One region of the Streptomyces incanus genome, then DNA from elsewhere that is predicted to be linked to it. Evidence: riboswitches for the same ligand, from Rfam matches in the RefSeq annotation. Region 1 holds a riboswitch; each other region holds the start of a gene.
The links. Region 1 has a riboswitch for cyclic di-AMP ahead of ACFP2V_RS28490 (M23 family metallopeptidase). Riboswitches for the same ligand answer to the same signal wherever they lie in the genome.
Positions count from the first base shown of each region.

Region 2: another riboswitch for cyclic di-AMP. It lies ahead of ACFP2V_RS21885 (M23 family metallopeptidase); the one in region 1 lies ahead of ACFP2V_RS28490 (M23 family metallopeptidase).
Region 3: another riboswitch for cyclic di-AMP. It lies ahead of ACFP2V_RS31285 (transglycosylase SLT domain-containing protein); the one in region 1 lies ahead of ACFP2V_RS28490 (M23 family metallopeptidase).

Region 1 is NZ_JBHSPC010000097.1:425-7,025, reverse strand. Features, by position in the region: gene ACFP2V_RS28490 (M23 family metallopeptidase) at 210-1,175, opposite strand; cyclic di-AMP (ydaO/yuaA leader) riboswitch at 1,178-1,342, opposite strand; gene ACFP2V_RS28485 (tyrosine-protein phosphatase) at 1,863-2,660, shown strand; gene ACFP2V_RS28480 (DUF6126 family protein) at 2,736-2,858, opposite strand; gene ACFP2V_RS28475 (helix-turn-helix domain-containing protein) at 2,855-3,478, opposite strand; gene ACFP2V_RS28470 (aspartate aminotransferase family protein) at 3,565-4,980, opposite strand; gene dxs (1-deoxy-D-xylulose-5-phosphate synthase) at 4,977-6,601, opposite strand, start outside.
Region 2 is NZ_JBHSPC010000070.1:8,837-15,437, reverse strand. Features, by position in the region: gene ACFP2V_RS21900 (DNA gyrase/topoisomerase IV subunit A) at 1-2,154, opposite strand, end outside; gene ACFP2V_RS21895 (M16 family metallopeptidase) at 2,572-3,966, shown strand; gene ACFP2V_RS21890 (M16 family metallopeptidase) at 3,963-5,351, shown strand; cyclic di-AMP (ydaO/yuaA leader) riboswitch at 5,596-5,758, shown strand; gene ACFP2V_RS21885 (M23 family metallopeptidase) at 5,771-6,544, shown strand.
Region 3 is NZ_JBHSPC010000110.1:72,655-79,255, forward strand. Features, by position in the region: gene ACFP2V_RS31270 (ABC transporter ATP-binding protein) at 1-878, opposite strand, end outside; gene ACFP2V_RS31275 (LolA family protein) at 982-2,229, opposite strand; gene ACFP2V_RS31280 (polyprenyl synthetase family protein) at 2,605-3,615, opposite strand; cyclic di-AMP (ydaO/yuaA leader) riboswitch at 4,312-4,481, shown strand; gene ACFP2V_RS31285 (transglycosylase SLT domain-containing protein) at 4,485-4,976, shown strand; gene ACFP2V_RS31290 (HAD family hydrolase) at 5,040-5,909, opposite strand; gene ACFP2V_RS31295 (GNAT family N-acetyltransferase) at 6,145-6,601, shown strand, end outside.

The sequences.
Region 1 (6,601 bases):
GTGAGATAAGCCACTCGCGAAGCATTGGCCCATCCGGAATAGCCCTCCGGGCGGGGGCGTTGACCGCGAGCGACGTGACGCACGGAACACTCCCGGCGCTCCCGGCACTCCCTCGCTCGAACACACCGCACGTACCGCACGCACCGAAGGCCGGACCCGGGGATCGGGGTCCGGCCTTCGGTGGCGCGTCAGGCAGGTTGCCTCGGGGGTCAGCCGATGGAGACGCCCTTGCCGCGGAGGTAGGAGACCGGGTCCACGTCCGAGCCGTAGCCCGGCGCGGTGCGGATCTCGAAGTGCAGGTGCGGGCCGGTCGAGTTGCCGGTGGAGCCCGAGAGGCCGACCTGCTGGCCGCCGCTCACGGTCTGGCCGGCGGAGACGGACAGCGAGGACAGGTGGGCGTACTGGGCGTAGTGGCCGTCGTTCAGCTTGATGACGACCTGGTTGCCGTACGAGCCGGCCCAGCCGGCGGAGACGACGGTGCCCGCGCCCACGGCCTTCAGGGAGGTGCCGGTCGGAACGGCGAAGTCGACACCGGTGTGGTAGCCGCTGGACCACATGCTGCCGGCCACCTTGTAGGCGGTGCCGAAGCTGCCGCCGGGCACCGGCGAGCTGTAACCGGAGGTGGTCGCGGCCTGGTTCGCGGTGGTCGAGCCGGAGGAGGACTTCGGTGCGGACCGCTCGGAGGCCTCCCCGGCCGTCGACGGCTTCGCCACGGAGGACGGAGCAGATGAAGGGGAGGAAGAGGGCTTCTCGGAAGAAGAGGACTTCTTCGGCGTGCCGGTCGCGGCGGCCTTGCCGTCGATCGAGAGCTTCAGACCGGGGTGGATGAGCGACGGGTCGCCGCCCACGGCCTCGCGGTTGTCGGAGTAGAGCTGCTTCCAGCCGCCGTCGACGTTCTCGGACTCGGCGATCTTCGCCAGGTAGTCGCCGCCCTTCACGATGTACGTGCGGGCGTCGCCGTTCTTGTTGCCGTCGGCCTTCACGCCGCCAGACGCCTTACCGGCGACGGAATACGACTGGACGGCCTTTTCCGGGGCGGTCTGCGAAGTGGCGGCGTTCGCTCCGGTGGCGCCGAGAAGCGGCAGGGCGAGTACGGCGCCACCGGTTCCGGCGACGGCGATGGAACGGGTCAAACGAAAAGCGCTGGGACGGCGGTGCTTACCCTTTGCGGACATGACGAATTCCTCTCCGGCGCCTACGAGGTGAGCTGTCGGGTGCGGACTGGAGATGCCCGGCCGCGCCGAAAGCGCGACTTAACCCCAAGCCGTTCCGGAGACCGGAACAGGCAGTCGTACCTGTGGGTCCCCCGCTCCTGCCATACGCGGGTCAGAGTGTGGAGGCTCCGGACAGCGGCAGGATTAGGCGTCCGTCCGGATCGATGGCGAACGTAGGCGATAGAGAAGCAAAGGGACAAGCGCGATCTTCCGAGCGAAGGCGCTTTTTCGTGATCCATTGACCTGAAAGCCGTCACCCAGAGTCGCCCCGGTATTTCGGCATCCCCCGAATCCCCTCGCGAAATACCGGAATTACGTGGACATGGCGACAGCACATCGTCACCTCTATGACGATGCTCACCATCCCATTCCCATCCCCCTTTCTATCGGGGCATGTTATGGCGAAGCTCCCCAAAGGGGCAGAATGCGCGAATAGGGAAATAGTGGACGATTCGGATGGATCGGGCCGGGGTCCGGCACGGGTCCGTCCGCGCCGGCGGCTCCACACCGGCAGCTCCACCGGGACAGCCCCGTCCCCGCTCCGACGGCCCCACCGCCAACTCATCGCCCCTGCCGGGCATGTCGTATCGTCGGGTGACACCCGCCGACGCCGACGCGCCGGCGGCGCAGAGTGGGAGAGGGGCCCCCGTGACGCAGCAGATCCCGTCGACCGAACCCGAGCTCACCGGTGTGCGCAATTTCCGTGATGTGGGCGGCCTGCCGACCGTCGACGGCCGCCGGGTGCGGCACGGGGTGCTGTTCCGCAGCGGCCACCTCGCGCACGCCACCGAGAAGGACGCCGCCTTCCTGTCCTCCCTGGGACTGCACACCGTCTTCGACTTCCGCAACGCGGCCGACCACAAGCTGGACGGGCGGGACATCGAACTGCCCGGCGTGCGCAATGTGAATCTGCCGCTGAGCGACCCGGCCGACGGCGCCGAGTTCTGGAGGATGGTCCGCGACGGGGACCTGGACCAGCTCCGCTCGATCCTCGCCGGCGACAAGGGGGCGGAGCGGATGATCGCCTCGTACCGCATGACGGTGAGGCAACGCACCGCCGAGCACTCCCGGGTGCTGATCTCGCTCGCCGCGGAGTGTGTGCCCGCGCTGATGCACTGCGCGGCGGGCAAGGACCGCGCGGGCCTGTCGGTGGCGGTGACGCTGCTCGCGCTGGGCGTGGAACGGGACGCGATCTTCGACGACTATCTGAAGTCCGGCGCCGCGCACCGCCGCTACAAAGTGCGCCGCAGCGGCACCTCCACCTCGGCCTACTCCCCCGAGGTCATGGAACTGCTCGACCCTCTGTTCGACGCCCGCGCCGAGTATCTGTCGGCCGCGCTGGAGACGATCGAGGAGACCTGGGGCGGCGTGGACCCCTACCTCGAGCAGGCGCTCGGGCTCACCCCCGAGGACCGGGAGCGGCTGCGCGAACGCATGCTGGACTGAGTGATCCCCCGGTCGAGCAGGTGCTCGACCGGGGGATCACGGGATCGCTCGGCTCCTGCCGTGTCCGTCCGGGGACTACTGCTTCGCGCCCAGCTCGAACAGCAGATAGATGAAGCCCGCGAAGAGGTGCCCCACCACCACGTAGACGAACAGCCTCACCCACAGGGCTCGGGGAAACTTCTCCTCCAGGTCTTTCATGACGCATCTCCTCGGGTGGGGCCCAGGCACAGGGCGGCCGTGGGACTCTGCAGCAGGGTGTGGACGAACAGCAGCTCGACCCCGTCGGGGTCCTCGGCGGCGATACGGTGCGGGGTCAGCGAGTCGAAGTGCGCGCTGTCGCCCGGGGCGAGGCGGTGCAGGGCGTCCCCGAGGCGCAGCCGCAGCCGCCCCTTGAGGACGTACAGCCACTCCTCGCCCGGGTGGACCCGCACGATGTCGCCCTGGGCCCCGTACGGGACCTGGACCCGCAGGGCCTGCATCCCGCGCCCCGGGGAACCGGCCTGCCAGTACGTCCAGCCGCCCGCGGAGGTCGGCTCCATGTCGCCGGCGCACGTCACCGCCTCGCGGGCGGCGGTCGTCTCACCGAGCAGTTCGGAAACCGTCGTACCGTAGATGCGGGCGAGGGAGAGCAGCATCGGCAGCGAGGGCTGGCGCTGTCCGGTCTCCAGCCGGGAGAGATGGGCGGGCGACAGTCCCGCGTCGCGGGCGGCGACCTCCAGTGTCAGGGAGGCCCGGCGCCGGAGGGCGCGCAGCTGCGGGGCGACCGCGGGGAGCGCGGCGGCCGGTTCGACCGACGGCTCGGCCTCGGGGGAGCTCATGACTCCATTCATCCGCTTTCTTGCCTGTGAGGCAAATTCTTTGCCTCACAGGCAAAACCCGGGAACCGGGTGCGGGCGTCGCCGTCTCACCGGTCGGCGACCGCCTGTTTCACCAGTGTCCTGCCGAACTCCCACACCAGACCGCCGTCATGGGCATCGTCCATGACCGCGGTGAAGGCGTCCACGAACCGGTCCACCTCCCGCTCGCCGATGATCAACGGCGGGATCAGCTTGATCACCTCCAGGTGGTCGCCGGAGACCTGGGTGAGGATCCTGTGCTTCCGCAGCAGCGGGACGACCACCATCTGCGCGAAGAGTCCCTTCCGCGCGGCCTGCAGCATGGCCCAGCGGCCGCGCAGCTTCAGCGACCGCGGCCGTCCGAACTCGATGCCGATCATCAGGCCCCGCCCACGGACCTCGGCGAGCAGCTCGTACGTGTCGACGAGGGCCGCGAGCCGGGACCTCAGCAGTTCCCCGGTGGCCCGGACGTTCGCGACGATCTGCTCGTTCTCCATCACCGCCAGCACCGCGAGGCCGGCGGCCATGGCCTGGGCGTTTCCCCCGAAGCTGGCCGAGTGGACCAGCACCCGGTCCATGGACGAGTAGACCTTGCGGAAGATCCAGTCCTTGCCGAGCGTGGCCCCCACCGGCACATAGCCGCCGGAGAGCGCCTTGGCCACGCATACCAGGTCCGGTTCGACCCCTTCCTCGTACTGGTAGGCGTAGAAGTCGCCGGTCCGTCCGAGTCCGGTCTGCACCTCGTCGGCGATCAGCAGCGCCTTGTGCCGGTGCAACAGCTCCTGGGCGGCGGACAGATAGCCGGGCGGGGCCGCGTGCACGCCCTTGCCCTGGATGGGTTCCACGATGAGGGCGGCGACGTCGCCCTTGGCCAACTCCCGCTCCAGCGCGTCCACATCGCCCAGGGGTACGGCCGTGTCGGGCAGCAGCGGGGCGAATCCGTCCCGGAAGCCGGACTCGCCGTTGACGGACAGGGAGCCGGTGGTCAGCCCGTGGAAGGCGTGCGCGCAGTACAGGACGCGGGGCCTGCCGGTGGCGCAGCGGGCGAACTTCAGCGCGGTCTCGACCGCCTCCGTGCCGCTGTTGCCGAAGAACACCCGGTCCAGATGAGGGCTGTGGGTGAGCAGTTTCTCGGCCAGCAGTCCGGGCAGCGGCGGGCAGTCGAAACGGGTGAGATCGGCGAGCGAGGCGTCGAGGACGTCGTGCAGCGCCTTGCGGACCACGGGGTGGTGGCGCCCCAGGCCCATCACCCCGAATCCGGCGAGCATGTCCAGGTGGTCGTTGCCGTCCGCGTCCCAGAAGTGGGCGCCCTCGGCGCGTTCGTAGACCTTGTCGAAGCCGATGGTGTGCAGCATGCGCGGGAGCTGGTGGTTGAGGTGTCTGGTGTGCAGCTCGTAGCGTTCGGCTCCACGCTCGGCCAGCAGCGCGCCGAGGTCGAAGCCCCCGGCCCGCGACGGCTCCGGGGCGGACTCCGCGGTGGTCATGGCTGTTGCTCCCGTTGCTTCTCGGACGGTTCGCCTGGGTACTGCCGCTCCTGGCCCACGGCCAGGCTCGCACCGATCCGGCCGGCTATCTCGACGGGCGTCAGGCCGATGTCCGCCAGCACCTCACCGCGCTTGGCGTGCGCGAGGAACTGCTCCGGAATACCGAACCGCCGTACCGGTACATCGACATCCGCGTCGCCCAGCACCAGCGCCACGGACGAACCCACGCCCGCCGCACGGCTGTTGTCCTCGACGACGGCCACCAGCCGGTGCCGCGCGGACAGTTCGACGAGTTCGGGCGCCACGGGTTTGACCCAGCGCGGGTCGACCACGGTGCACCCGATGCCGCGCGCCTCGAGCAGTTCGGCGGCCTGGAGGCAGACGGGCGCCATGACGCCGACCGACACCAGCAGCACCTCGGGATCGTCGGCGCGGTGCAGCACGTCCGTGCCGCCGATCCGGTCGAGCGCCGGGACGGCCGGGCCCACGGACTCCTTGGGAAACCGCAGCAGCGTCGGCGCGTCGTCGACGGCGACCGCCTCCCGCAACTGGGCACGCAGCTGGTCGGCGTCGCGTGGTGCGGCGATGCGCAGACCGGGCACGACCTGGAGCACCGACATGTCCCACATGCCGTTGTGCGACGGCCCGTCGACGCCGGTGACGCCGGCCCGGTCCAGGACGAAGGTGACCCCGCAGCGGTGCAGGGCCACGTCCATCAGCAGCTGGTCGAAGGCGCGGTTGAGGAAGGTGGCGTACACGGCGACGACCGGGTGCGTGCCGCCCGTCGCCAGTCCCGCCGCGGACACGGCGGCGTGCTGCTCGGCGATGCCGACGTCCCACACCCGGTCCGGGAACCGCTCGGCGAAGGCGCCCAGGCCGACCGGGTGCAGCATGGCGGCGGTGATCGCCACCACGTCCTCGCGTTCCTCACCGATGCGGACGATTTCCTCGCCGAAGGCGGAGGTCCAGGACGGACCGCCGGCCGGTGCGAGCGGCGCGCAGGTGAAGGGGTCCATCACGCCGACGGTGTGGAAGCGGTCCTCCTCGTGGGCGACGGCGGGTTCGTAGCCGCGGCCCTTCTCGGTGAGGCAGTGGACCAGGACGGGCCCGTGGAAGCGTTTGGCGCGGCGCAGGGCGGACTCCACGGCCTTGATGTCGTGGCCGTCGATGGGGCCGACGTACTTCAGGCCCAGGTCCTCGAAGAGCCCCTGGGGGGCGAAGGCGTCCTTGAAGCCCTTCTTCGCGCCGTGCAGCGCCTCGTAGACGGTACCGCCGATCACGGGGGTGCGCTGGAGCACGTGCTTGCCCCAGGCCAGCACCCGTTCGTAGCCGTCGGTGGTGCGCAGGGTCGCGAGGTGGTTGGCGAGGCCACCGATGGTCGGGGCGTAGGAGCGCTCGTTGTCGTTGACGACGATGATCAGCGGGCGGTCCCTGGCGGCGGCGATGTTGTTCAGCGCCTCCCAGGCCATGCCGCCGGTCAGGGCGCCGTCACCGATGACGGCGACGACGTGCCCCTTCTCCCCCTGCACCCGGCGCGCCTTGGCCAGCCCGTCGGCCCAGCCCAGTGCCGTGGAGGCGTGGCTGTTCTCGATGACGTCGTGCTCGGACTCCTCGCGTGAGG
Region 2 (6,601 bases), on a different contig from region 1:
CCCCGGATCGACCGCCGTGAAGATGATGACCTTCGCGCCCTCGGTGAGCTTGATGCCCGCCATGCCGCCGGCGGGACGCCCCTGCGGACGGACCTGCGAGGCCTGATAGCGCAGCAGTTGCGCGTCGTCGGTGATGAAGACCAGGTCCTCCTCGCCCGTGCGCAGCTCGACGGCACCGACGATCCGGTCGCCCTCCCTGAGGGTGATGACCTCCAGCTCCTCCTTGTTGGAGGGATAGTCGGGCACCACCCGCTTGACGACGCCCTGTTCCGTGCCGAGAGCGAGGCCCGGCGACGACTCGTCGAGCGTCGTCAGGCAGATCACCCGCTCACCCTCCTCCAGGGGGACGAACTCCGAAACCGGCGCCCCGCCCGAGAGGTTCGGGGTCGGCATCGACTCCGGCAGCTGCGGGAGGTCGACGACGTTCACCCGCAGCAGACGTCCCGTCGAGGTGACCACGCCCACCTCGCCCCGGGCGGTGGCCGGCACCGCCGAGAGGATCATGTCGTGCTTGACCCGCTTGGCGTGCGCGCCCTTGGGGAACGGCTTCGCGTCCGCCGTACGGGCGAGCAGGCCCGTGTCGGACAGCAGCACCCGGCACGGGTCGTCCGCTACCTGAAGCGGCACGGCGACGACCGGGGTGGCGGACGCGTCCAGCAGGACCGTACGGCGGTCGTTACCGAACTTCTTGGCCACCGCTGCCAGTTCGGACGAGACCAGCTTGCGCAGCTCCGCGTCCGACTCCAGGATGCGGGTCAGCTCCTCGATCTCCGTGTTCAGCCGCTCCTGCTCCGCCTCCAGTTCGATGCGGTCGAACCTGGTGAGGCGGCGCAGGGGGGTGTCCAGGATGTACTGGGTCTGGATCTCGCTCAGCGAGAACTGCTCCATCAGACGCTGCTTCGCCTGCGCGGAGTTGTCACTGGAGCGGATCAGACGGATGACCTCGTCGATGTCCAGCAGCGCCGTGAGCAGGCCCTCGACCAGGTGCAGACGGTCGCGCCGCTTGCCGCGGCGGAACTCCGAGCGGCGGCGGACCACGTTGAAGCGGTGGTCGAGATAGACCTCCAGCAGCTCCTTGAGGCCCAGGGTGAGCGGCTGGCCGTCCACCAGGGCCACGTTGTTGATGCCGAAGGACTCCTCCATGGGCGTCAGCTTGTAGAGCTGCTCCAGGACCGCCTCCGGCACGAAGCCGTTCTTGATCTCGACGACCAGACGCAGACCGTGGGCGCGGTCGGTGAGGTCCTTGACGTCGGCGATGCCCAGGAGCTTCTTCGAACCGACCAGATCCTTGATCTTGGCGATCACCTTCTCCGGGCCCACCGTGAACGGCAGCTCGGTGATGACCAGGCCCTTGCGGCGGGCGGTCACCTCCTCCACGGTGACCGTCGCGCGGATCTTGAAGGTTCCGCGGCCCTTCTCGTACGCGTCCCGGATGCCCGGGAGGCCGACGATCCTGCCGCCGGTGGGCAGGTCGGGGCCCGGCACATGGCGCATCAGGGCGTCGAGGTCCGCGTTCGGATACCGGATCAGGTGGCGGGCGGCCGCGATCACCTCGCGGAGGTTGTGCGGCGGCATGTTGGTGGCCATGCCGACCGCGATGCCCGACGCACCGTTCACCAGGAGGTTCGGGAACGCGGCGGGCAGGGTCGTCGGCTCCTGCTCCTGGCCGTCGTAGTTGGGCGCGAAGTCGACCGTGTCCTCGTCGATGGACTCGGTCATCAGGCTCGTGGCCTCGGTCATCCGGCTCTCGGTGTACCGCATGGCCGCCGGCGGGTCGTCGTTGCCCAGGGAGCCGAAGTTGCCGTGGCCGTCGACCAGGGGGACCCGCATCGAGAAGGGCTGCGCCATGCGCACCAGGGCGTCGTAGATCGACGCGTCGCCATGGGGGTGCAGCTTGCCCATGACCTCGCCGACCACGCGCGCGCACTTCACATAGCCGCGGTCGGGGCGCAGGCCCATCTCGTTCATCTGGTAGACGATGCGGCGGTGCACCGGCTTCATGCCGTCGCGCGCGTCCGGCAGGGCGCGGGAGTAGATGACCGAGTACGCGTACTCGAGGAAGGAGCCCTGCATCTCGTCGACGACGTCGATGTCGAGGATCCGCTCCTCGTACGAGTCGTCGGGCGGCGGGGTCTTCGTGCTGCGGCGGGCCATCGCTGCCGGCTCCTTGCTGAAGCGTGGGACGGGATCTGACGCGGACCATTGTGGACCGCCGCACCGACAACCGGGACCATGACCCCCGCCGCCGCCCTCCGTCGGGGGCCGGGGCGCGGGGTGCCGGCAGGCTACGCGCACCTCCCGCCAGCGTCTCCGGCGGGGCGGGCCGGCACCGGGTGCGCACCTTGTACGCCCCGTGATTCCGTACGCCCCGTGATTCCGTACGTACCGTGGTCCCGTACGCCCCACGAACCCCGTGCGTACCGTGCCGTCCCATCCGTACCCGCGGTTCTCGCTCTCGGCGTACCCGGTCCCGTCCGGGAACTTCGCCAGTGTTCCGCACGCTTGCATACAGTGGCAGGACCGGCACAAACGGCGGATGCGACGACCGCCTCCGCGATCGAAGGGACGTACATGCCCATGGGTCACACGGCCACCGCCCAGGCAGGCACCGGCGGCCTGACAGCGACCGAGCACCGGCTGTCCAACGGCCTGCGCGTGGTGCTCTCCGAGGACCATCTGACCCCCGTCGCGGCGGTGTGCCTCTGGTACGACGTCGGTTCGCGTCACGAAGTCAAGGGCCGCACCGGCCTGGCTCACCTTTTCGAGCACCTCATGTTCCAGGGGTCCGGGCAGGTGAAGGGCAACGGTCACTTCGAACTGGTCCAGGGCGCCGGAGGCTCGCTCAACGGCACCACCAGCTTCGAGCGGACCAACTACTTCGAGACCATGCCGACCCACCAGTTGGAACTCGCCCTCTGGCTCGAGGCCGACCGCATGGGCTCCCTGCTGGCCGCCCTGGACGAGGAGTCCATGGAGAACCAGCGGGACGTCGTCAAGAACGAGCGCCGCCAGCGCTACGACAACGTCCCCTACGGCACGGCTTTCGAGAAGCTGACCGCCCTCTCCTACCCGGCGGGCCACCCGTACCACCACACGCCCATCGGCTCGATGGCGGACCTGGACGCGGCCACCCTGGAGGACGCCCGCGCCTTCTTCCGCACGTACTACGCGCCGAACAACGCCGTGCTCTCCGTCGTCGGTGACATCGACCCGGAGCAGACGCTCGCCTGGATCGAGAAGTACTTCGGCTCCATCCCGTCCCACGACGGCAAGCCCGCGCCCCGCGACGGCTCGCTGCCCGAGATCATCGGTGAGGAGTTGCGTGAGCTCGTCGAGGAGGAGGTCCCCGCGCGTGCGCTGATGGCCGCCTACCGGCTGCCCGAGGACGGCACGCGCGCGAGCGACGCGGCGGACCTGGCGCTCACCGTCCTCGGCGGCGGTGAGTCCTCGCGGCTCTACAACCGGCTGGTGCGACGGGACCGTACGGCCGTGGCAGCCGGATTCGGCCTGCTGCGGCTGACCGGGGCGCCCTCCCTGGGCTGGCTGGACGTGAAGGCGTCCGGTGACGTGGAGGTACCCGTCATCGAGGCCGCGATCGACGAGGAGCTCGCCCGGTTCGCCGAGGAGGGCCCCACGGCCGAGGAGATGGAGCGCGCCCAGGCGCAGCTGGAGCGCGAGTGGCTGGACCGGCTCAGCACCGTCGCCGGCCGGGCCGACGAGCTGTGCCGGTACGCCGTCCTGTTCGGCGACCCGCAGCTCGCCCTCACCGCCGTCGGGCGCATCCTCGACGTGACCGCCGAGGACGTCCGGGAGGTCGCCAAGGCCCGCCTGCGTCCCGACAACCGCGCGGTGCTCGTCTACGAGCCCGTTGCCCCCGGGGCCGGGGAGTCCGAAGAAGCCGCAGCCGCCGGCACCGAAGAAGCCGCGGCCGCCGGCACCGACGAGAACGAGGAGGCGGCGAAGTGACCGAGCTCGCCACGATGGACTTCCACCCCCAGCCGCAGGCGGGCGAGGCCCGGCCCTGGGCCTTCCCGGCCCCCGAGCGCACCGCCCTCGGCAACGGTCTGACGGTGCTGCGCTGCCACCGCCCCGGCCAGCAGATCGTCGCCGTCGAGGTGCTGCTCGACGCGCCCCTGGAGGCCGAGCCGGCCGGGCTCGACGGTGTTGCCACGATCACCGCGCGGGCATTCTCCGAGGGCACCGACAAGCATTCCGCCGAGGAGTTCGCCGCCGAACTGGAGCGCTGCGGCGCCACCCTGGACGCCTACGCGGACCACCCCGGCATCCGCCTGAGCCTCGAGGTGCCGGCCTCACGGCTCGCCAAGGGGCTCGGGCTGCTCGCCGACGCCCTCAGGGCACCCGCGTTCGCCGACAGCGAGATCGAGCGTCTCGTCCGCAACCGCCTCGACGAGATCCCGCACGAGCTGGCCAACCCGTCCCGCCGCGCGGCCAAGGAACTCTCCAAGGAGCTGTTCCCGGCGACGTCGCGCATGTCCCGCCCGCGCCAGGGCACCGAGGAGACCGTCGCCGGCATCGACTCGACGGCCGTACGCGCCTTCCACGAGAAGCACGTCCGCCCCGCGACCGCCACCGCGGTGGTCGTCGGCGACCTCACCGGCACCGACCTGGACGAGTTGCTCGGCGACACCCTCGGTGCCTGGACCGGATCGTCCGCCCAGCCGCGGCCCGTTCCGCCGGTGGTCGCCGACGACTCCGGCCGGGTCGTGATCGTGGACCGCCCCGGCGCCGTGCAGACGCAGCTGCTCATCGGCCGTGTCGGAGCGGACCGGCACGACCGTGTGTGGGCCGCGCAGGTGCTCGGCGCCTACTGCCTCGGCGGCACCCTCACCTCCCGGCTGGACCGCGTCCTGCGCGAGGAGAAGGGCTACACCTACGGCGTACGGTCGTTCGCCCAGGTTCTGAGGTCCGCCCCGGACGGCACCGGCGCGTCGCTGCTCGCCATCAGCGGATCCGTCGACACCCCGAACACCGGCCCCGCCCTGCAGGACCTGTGGACGGTGCTGCGCACCCTCGCCGCCGAGGGCCTCACCGACGCCGAGCGCGACGTCGCCGTGCAGAACCTGGTGGGTGTGGCGCCGCTCAAGTACGAGACCGCCGCAGCCGTCGCCGGCACCCTGGCCGACCAGGTGGAGCAGCACCTGCCCGACGACTACCAGGCCGAGCTGTACCGGCGGCTCGCCGCCACCGGCACCGTGGAGGCGACCGCGGCGGTGGTGAACGCCTTCCCGGTGGACCGTCTCGTGACCGTCCTGGTCGGTGACGCGGCGAAGATCAAGGAGCCCGTCGAGGCGCTCGGCATCGGCGAAGTCACCGTCGTGGCCGCCGAGTAGGCGGCCCGTCAAAGGCCGGGAAACCACTGAGAGGCAGTCGGCGGTCCCCCGGCGAAGCGCACACGCGCGTGACCCTGGTGACGGGAACGTCACCAGGGTCCACTTATGCCCGAATTGGAACGGGAGATACCCGTCTGCCCTGTGGGATGCGCTACAAAAGCCGGGATTCGTTTGGGAATTGAAACACGCCCCGCTTAGCGTCATGCGGTCTGTTCGTCGGGCAGTGCGCCGCACCCGCGGCACCGGACAGTCATCGCCGAGTCCCCGTACGGCGCGAGCCAGGGGAGCCGGGGACCCAACCGTCCCTGAGGTGAATCGGACGCCCGCGCGTGCCGCGAGGGGGCCCGTAGGAGACCTTCCTGCTCCGAACCTGTCAGCTAACCCGGTAGGCGAGAGGGAAGGAAAGGACCACCCTGTACATGGCGTTCACCCGCGCCCCCGGGAAGCACCGTCGTCCCAGCCGTGTGCACCGCGGCACCGCCAGGGCGGCGGGCGTCGCGGCCCTCACCACCACCGGTGTCATCGGCTCCCTCACGGCTCCGGCGCTCGCCGCCGAATCCGCTGCGGAACAGACCGGCCTCACCCCCGTGATCACCCTGGGCGACGAGGCCGCCGCCCAGGTCGACGCCCAGGCGGCCGCCCAGCACGAGGCCGCACGCGAGGCGGCCCAGGCCGCCGCCCGCGAAGCCGCCGAAGAAGCCGCGCGGGAGAGGGCGGCCGACGAGGCCGAGAGGGCACGCGAAGCCGAGGAGCGCGCCGCGCGGGAGGCCGAGCGCAAGCGCCTCACCACCTTGGTGTCCCCGATCGCGGGCTCCTACGTCTCGACCGGTTACCTGTCCGGCGGCGCCGTCTGGTCCTCTGGCAGCCACACCGGTGTCGACTTCCACGCCGCAAGCGGCACCCCCGTGCTCTCGGTCGGCATGGGCACCGTCGTCGAGGCCGGCTGGGGCGGCGCCTACGGCAACCAGGTCGTGATCAAGATGCACGACGGCACGTACACCCAGTACGGCCACCTGTCGTCCGTCGGTGTCTCGGTGGGCCGGCAGGTCACCCCGGGGCAGCAGATCGGTGTCTCCGGCGCCACCGGCAACGTCACCGGCGCGCATCTGCACTTCGAGGTCCGCACCACCGCCGAGTACGGCTCCGACATCGACCCCGTCGCGTACCTCCGCGCGCACGGCGCGAACCTCTGACCGGGCACGTGCCCCCTGGCCTCCGTGTGCACCTCGGTGTCCGCGTGATTTCCTGAC
Region 3 (6,601 bases), on a different contig from region 1:
CGGACGCCGCCCGTCACCAGTGCGGCGTTCACCTCGGCGAGGTCGCGCTCGGGCACCTCACCGGTCACCCGGTCGTCGGTGGCCACGACATCGCCGATCCCCTGCTCCTTCAGCACCCGCGCCGCGTCCGCCGGGTCCGGTGTGGTCACCACCAGCCGGCCGCGGCTGCCCGCGGCCAGGTCGGCGACGGGTCCCTGGGTGAGCAGCCGGCCGCGCGCCATCACGGCGGCATGCGTGCACACCTGCTCGATCTCGTCGAGCAGGTGCGAGGAGAGGAAGACGGTCGTGCCGTCCGACGCCAACTCCCTTACCAGGGCGCGGATCTCCCGCATGCCCTGCGGGTCGAGTCCGTTGGTCGGCTCGTCCAGGACGAGCAGTCGACGGGGCTGGAGCAGGGCCGCCCCCAGCCCCAGGCGCTGCTTCATGCCGAGGGAGTACGCCTTCGCCTTCTTGCCCGCGGCGGCCGTGAGGCCCACCCGGTCCAGGGCGGCGGCGACGCGAGCGCGCCGGGTGCGCGGGTCGGCGGTCGGGTCGGCGGCGTCGTAGCGCAGAAGGTTGTCGCGGCCGGAGAGGAAGCCGTACAGGGCGGGGCCCTCGATGAGGGCGCCCACCCGCGGGAGTACGGCGCGCGCGGAGCGCGGCATGGGCCGTCCCAGGACGTGCGCCATGCCGGAGGTGGGCTCGATCAGGCCCATCAGCATGCGGATGGTGGTGGTCTTGCCGGAGCCGTTGGGGCCGAGGAAGCCGAAGACGCTGCCCGTCGGGACGGTCAGGTCGAGACCGTCGACGGCGAGCTGTCCGCCGCGGTAGCGCTTGGTGAGTGCACGGGTGACGATGACGCCGTCACCCGTCCTCTGCGTGGCGGACGTCTCGCCCATCGGCTCCCTCGTTCCCTGTCGTGCTGTTCCTCGTGGCGCCGTTTCCCGTGGCGCCCGTCGCTTCCCCTGCTCCCCCGATGCTCCGCCTCGTCGCTTCCTCGGATTACTTCCCCTGGTCGGCCGCCTTCACCAGCGCGTCCTTGGTGACGGCGCCCACGTAGACCTTGCCGTCCTCGGTGAACAGAGCGTTGACCAGGCGGGTACTGAACACGGTGCCCGTGCCGAACTCGCCCTTCACCTGGTCGCCGAGCGAGCCGAGGAAGCCGTCGAGGTCACCGCCTCCGGAACCGGTCGGCAGACCGCCCTCGCCGCCGGTGTCGAAGATGGCGACGGAGTTCCAGCCCTCACCGAGCACCTTCAGCCCGTCGAGGTCCTTGGCCAGGTCCTCCTCGGACTTCGGGGCGCCCTCCGGCCTCCCGTGCTCCCCGCCCTTCCCACCGCTGTCCTTCTCACCGCTGTCCAGTTCGCCCTCCTCGGTCACCTTGGCGCCCTTGGGCGGGGTGAAGTCGAAGGTCGACGCGGCCGGCCGGTCGAAGCCGACCTTGGTGAAACCGACGTCCACGACGGCGGCACCGCCGCTCGCCGGGGTCAGCGTGAACTTCAGCGGCGTACCGGTCTTGTGGTCCACCGCGATGCTGATGGCGCCGACCGTGGAGCCGGACTGCCTGGGCTTGACGACCAGCTTGTACGCGTCCCGGCCGGCCACCTGCGCGGTGCCGTCGACGGTGACGGACGTGGTGTCGTCGACCGACTTCAGCGCCTCCTCGGCGAAGTCCTTCGGCGTGGCCGGGGGCTGGTGCGCCCGGTCCTTGTCCCCGGCGGACTGCTCGGTGGTGCTGTGGAAGACCTCGTTGGACTCGCTGTCGTAGCCCCAGACGTCCTTGCCGTTGTGGATCAGGCTGTACTCGGAGGCGTTCCCGAGCAGCGACACCTTCTGCCGGTCGGGGCCGTCGGCCGCGATGCGCAGGGTGTGCGTGCCGGAGGCCAGCTCGGTGAGCTTGGCCGTCGGGTCGGCGGAGGAGCCGCCGCCCTCGCCCTGGCCCATGGCGCCGGAGGCCAGGCTGCTCTCCAGGCCGCCGAGGTCCGGCAGCCCGAGGTCAGTGGTGATCTTCACGGTGCCGGACAGCTGCTCGACGTCCGACTGGGCGATCTTCTCGATCAGCTGCGCGGCGGTGATCTTCGGCAGGTCCGGGTCGCCGGAGTCGGCGATCGCGGGGACGAGCCCGATGGTCGCGGCCGCCACTCCCATCACCGTGACCGGGACGATGTACCGCGCGGCCCTTCTCCGGCCCGCGTCCGGCTCGCCGGTCTCACGGGCGGTCGTCGTGTCGTCGGATTCGTACGGTGCCATGTGTGCCCTACCTCCGTGGTCGGCGGCGGCCTGCGTCTCGTGTCGCTCGCACCAGTCACACCCCGAGCCGCCATTCTCACCCGAATCGGTGAGGAGCGATGTTGTCCGTCGTGTTCCATCTGACCAAATCCGGCGGGCAGACGCGTCAGACCCCGGACGCAACTCCGTGTACTGCTGCGGTATGACACGGGGCGATGTTTTACCCCCCGACCAGTAGGGGTCGGGGGCGCTGCCGTGAGGGCTGGTGACGACAGGTGAGGGCCCGTGAGGGCCGGTGAGCCGGTGCGGGCCCGGCCGAACGCCGAAGCGGCGGGCAGGGGCGGAGGGCTGGGGCAGCGGCGGACTGCGGGCGGGGGCGGAGGGACGGCAGGCGGGTCAGCCGGCCCGGTGCACCACCGCGTCGCACAGCTCGACCAAGGCCGTCTTCGACTCGCACTCCGGCAACGGAGCCAGCGCCGAGCGCGCCTCTTGCGCATAGCGCACGGTGTCCCGGCGGGCCTGCTCCAGCGCGGGGTGGGCGCGCAGCAGCCGCAGCGCCTCGGCGTGCCGGGCGTTGTCGCTGAGGTCGGAGTCGAGCAACTCGCACAGGGCGATGTCCTCGGCCAGCCCCAGCCGGGCCGCACGCTCGCGCAGCCGCAGCACGGGCAGCGTCGGGATGCCCTCACGCAGGTCGGTGCCCGGGGTCTTGCCGGACTCATGGGAGTCGGAGGCGATGTCCAGGACGTCGTCGGCGAGCTGGAAGGCCACCCCGAGCCGCTCGCCGTACTGGGTCAGCACGTCCACGACCGTGTCGTCCGCACCGGACATCATGGCGCCGAACCGGCAGGAGACGGCGACCAGCGAGCCGGTCTTGCCGCCGAGGACGTCCAGGTAGTGGTCGACCGGGTCCCGGCCGTCCTGCGGCCCCGCGGTCTCCAGGATCTGACCGGTGACCAGCCGCTCGAACGCCTCGGCCTGCACCCGTACGGCCTCCGGTCCGAGGTCGGCCAGGATGTGCGACGCGCGCGCGAACAGGAAGTCGCCGGTGAGGACCGCGACGGAGTTGCCCCAGCGGGTGTTGGCGCTGGACACCCCGCGCCGTACGGCGGCGTCGTCCATCACGTCGTCGTGGTACAGCGTGGCCAGGTGGGTCAGCTCCACGACCACGGCGGACGGCACGACACCGGGAGCGTAGGGGTCGCCGAACTGGGCGGCGAGCATCACGAGCAGGGGCCGGAACCGCTTGCCACCGGCCCGCACCAGGTGCTGGGCGGCCTCGGTGATGAAGGGGACCTCACTCTTCGTGGCCTCGAGCAGCCCTTCTTCGACAGCCGTCATTCCGGCCTGGACGTCGGCCTCCAGAGCCTGGTCCCGCACGCTCAGCCCGAACGGCCCGACGACGGTCACGAGGGGTCTCCTGTCTGCTGGTGTCCACTGGCGCTCAGACGTCTTGCACAGTTTGTCGATAGGTCGCTGACATCACTCGAGTCAGCGTATCCGGTCATGTTTCGATCACCGCCAGCACCCACATTCCCCAGACTCACCTGCGCACGCGTGCACGGCGTCTCACGGCACCCTCCGATATCGGATCACAATCAGATCGTTTCTGATCAGTTGGTAATAAAGAATATTCCTCGCCTTTCAGGCGCGACGACCCGCACTCGGGATGCACCCGAACCACGATCCACTCCCGGCCCGGACCGCCATCCGGACCGCCGCCCGGACCGCGCCCCGGACCGCATCCCGAACCACGATCCGAACCATGATCCGGCACGCGATCCGGCACGCAGGCCATCCTGCCCGCCCAGGCGCCCGATTTGCCGCAATTACCAAATAAATCCCCACTGGTGGCAAATGCGCCCACGCGGTGCGGCCAGTGAAGTAGGTCACGCGCACCCCGGCACGCCCATCCCTCGCGCCCACCGGCGATCCCCCTTGCCCCGAGAGCGAGTTGACCCTTGGCATGCGCAAAGGGTCAAGTGCCCAAAACGCCCCAACACAAGATCAATCGGCATGATCCATGACGGTCGCACTTGTTCTCGACAAGTGCACTCGCATACGTTCCCGGCCAGTCGGGCGGACGCCGAATCCTGCCACCGCCCGCGCCACCCATCGATGAACTCACGCACGGCAGGAGCGGGGGACCCAGGTAAGCCGCCGGACCGGTTCGCACCCGGAACGGCTCGGGGTGAAGCCATGCCCGCAGGGGCACGGCCGGGCACTCTCCCGCCCGAACCCGACAGCTCACCTCGCAGGCGTAGGAGAGGAACACAGACATGCCCGCATCGGGTCTGCCCCACCGCTTCGGCCGCTCCCGCCTCGTCCGCTCCTTCGCCGTCGCCGGCGTCGCGGCGGTCGCCCTCCCGCTGTTCGGCGCCACCGCCGCCTCCGCCGCGCCCGCCGCTGCCGCGACGTCCGCCCCCGCCTCCGGCACCGTGACCGCGTACCCGGACAACCTCGACGGCTGGATCCGCGAGTCGCTGTCCGTCATGGCGCAGCACGGCATCCCCGGCAGCTACGACTCCATCCACCGCAACATCCTGCGCGAGTCGTCCGGCAACCCTCAGGCCATCAACCTGTGGGACTCCAACGCCAGGCTCGGCACCCCGTCGAAGGGCCTGCTCCAGGTCATCGACCCGACCTTCCGGGCGTACCACGTGCCCGGCACGGCCTTCGACCCGTTCGACCCGGTCGCGAACATCACGGCGGCCTGCAACTACGCGGCGGACCGCTACGGCTCCATCGACAAGGTCTTCGGCGCCTACTGAGACACCCCGGCCCATCGGGACGCCGGGACACCGGGACACCGACGGCACCGACGGCACCGAGGCCTACCGGGACATCCTCCCGGACCTGGGGCGGGGCAGCATGTGTGGGGGCGCATACGGCTCCGCTCCGCCGAACAACCGCTCGAGGACGACGGCCACGCCGTCGTCCTCGTTCGACGTGGTGACCTCGTCGGCCACCGCCTTGAGCTCGGGGTGCGCGTTGGCCATGGCGACCCCGTGGGCTGCCCAGTCGAACATCGGGATGTCGTTGGGCATGTCGCCGAAGGCGATGGTCCGCTCGGGTTCCAGCCCCAGGTGCTCGGCGGCCAGCGCGAGACCGGTCGCCTTGGTGACACCGCACGGCTGGAGTTCCACGGTGCCCGGACCCGACATGGTGACCGTGGCCAGCGAACCGACCGCCGAACGGGCCGTCGCCGCCAATTCGTCGTCGGTCAGGTGGGGATGGCGCAGCAGCACCTTGCTGATCGGCCGGACCCACAGATCGTCCCGCCGTTCGACCCGCACCGCGGGCAGCGTCGGGTGCGGCATCAGATAGCCCGGCTCGATCAGGGTGAGTCCGTCCACCCCGTCCTGGTCGACCGCGGCGTACAGCTCCCCGACCTCGGCCTCGATCTTGCCGAGCGCGGTCTCCGCCAGTTCCCGGTCCAGGGTGACCGACCACAGCAGCCGGTCCGCGCCGGCGTCGTACACCTGCGCGCCCTGTCCGCACACCGCGAGCCCGGTGGCCCCCAGGTCGTCCAGGATCGGCCGCACTCCGGGCGCCGGGCGCCCCGTCACCACGAGGTGCCGGGCGCCGGCCCGCGTCGCCAGCGCCAGTGCGGCGAGGGAGCGGTCGGAGAGGGTGTCGTCGCCGCGCAGCAGCGTCCCGTCCAGGTCGGTGGCGATGAGCGAGCAATCGGTGGGTGCGGCCATGATCAGAGAATACGGACACCGCGCCCGCCCGACTCACCTCGCCCGAACCCACCCCGCCCGCCCCGCTCACCTCACCCCGCCCGGGGCACCCCGCCCGGGATGCCGTCCGCGGCCTCTGCACCACTTGGCAACAACCTGCTCCGTTCCCTACCGCCCTCGTGCTCTTGGGCGGTACCTTCACAAGTGTCCAGGGGGGACTTGATCGGGGGGTCAGGTGAGCAGTGGACGCACGCGTGTGCTGAGGCTCGAGGAACTCGGCGAGAGGGAGCGGGAACGGTGGCGTGAGCTGCGCGCCGCGACGGAGGCACCGCGCAGCCCTTTCATGGAACCGGAGTTCGCCACCGCCGTGTCCAGGGTACGGCCGCGGGCCCGGGTCGCGGTGCTGTACGAGGGGGCGTCCGCCGAGCCGGCCGGCTTCCTGCCGTACGAGCGGGGCGCGTTGGGACAGGGCCGGGCGATCGGGCTCGGCGTCTCGGACTGCCAGGGCGCCGTCCTGAGTCCGGGTTTCGCGCTGAAGACCGGTGAACTACTGCGCGCCTGCTCGGTGTCGAGCTTCGCCTTCGACAACCTGGAGGCGGACCAGGCCCTGTTCGTCCCGCACGCGGCCGAGGAACACGCCACCTTCGTCATCGACGTGGAGAAGGGCTACGAGACCTACGAGTCCGTACTGCGCGCCCAGTCGCCGAAGTTTT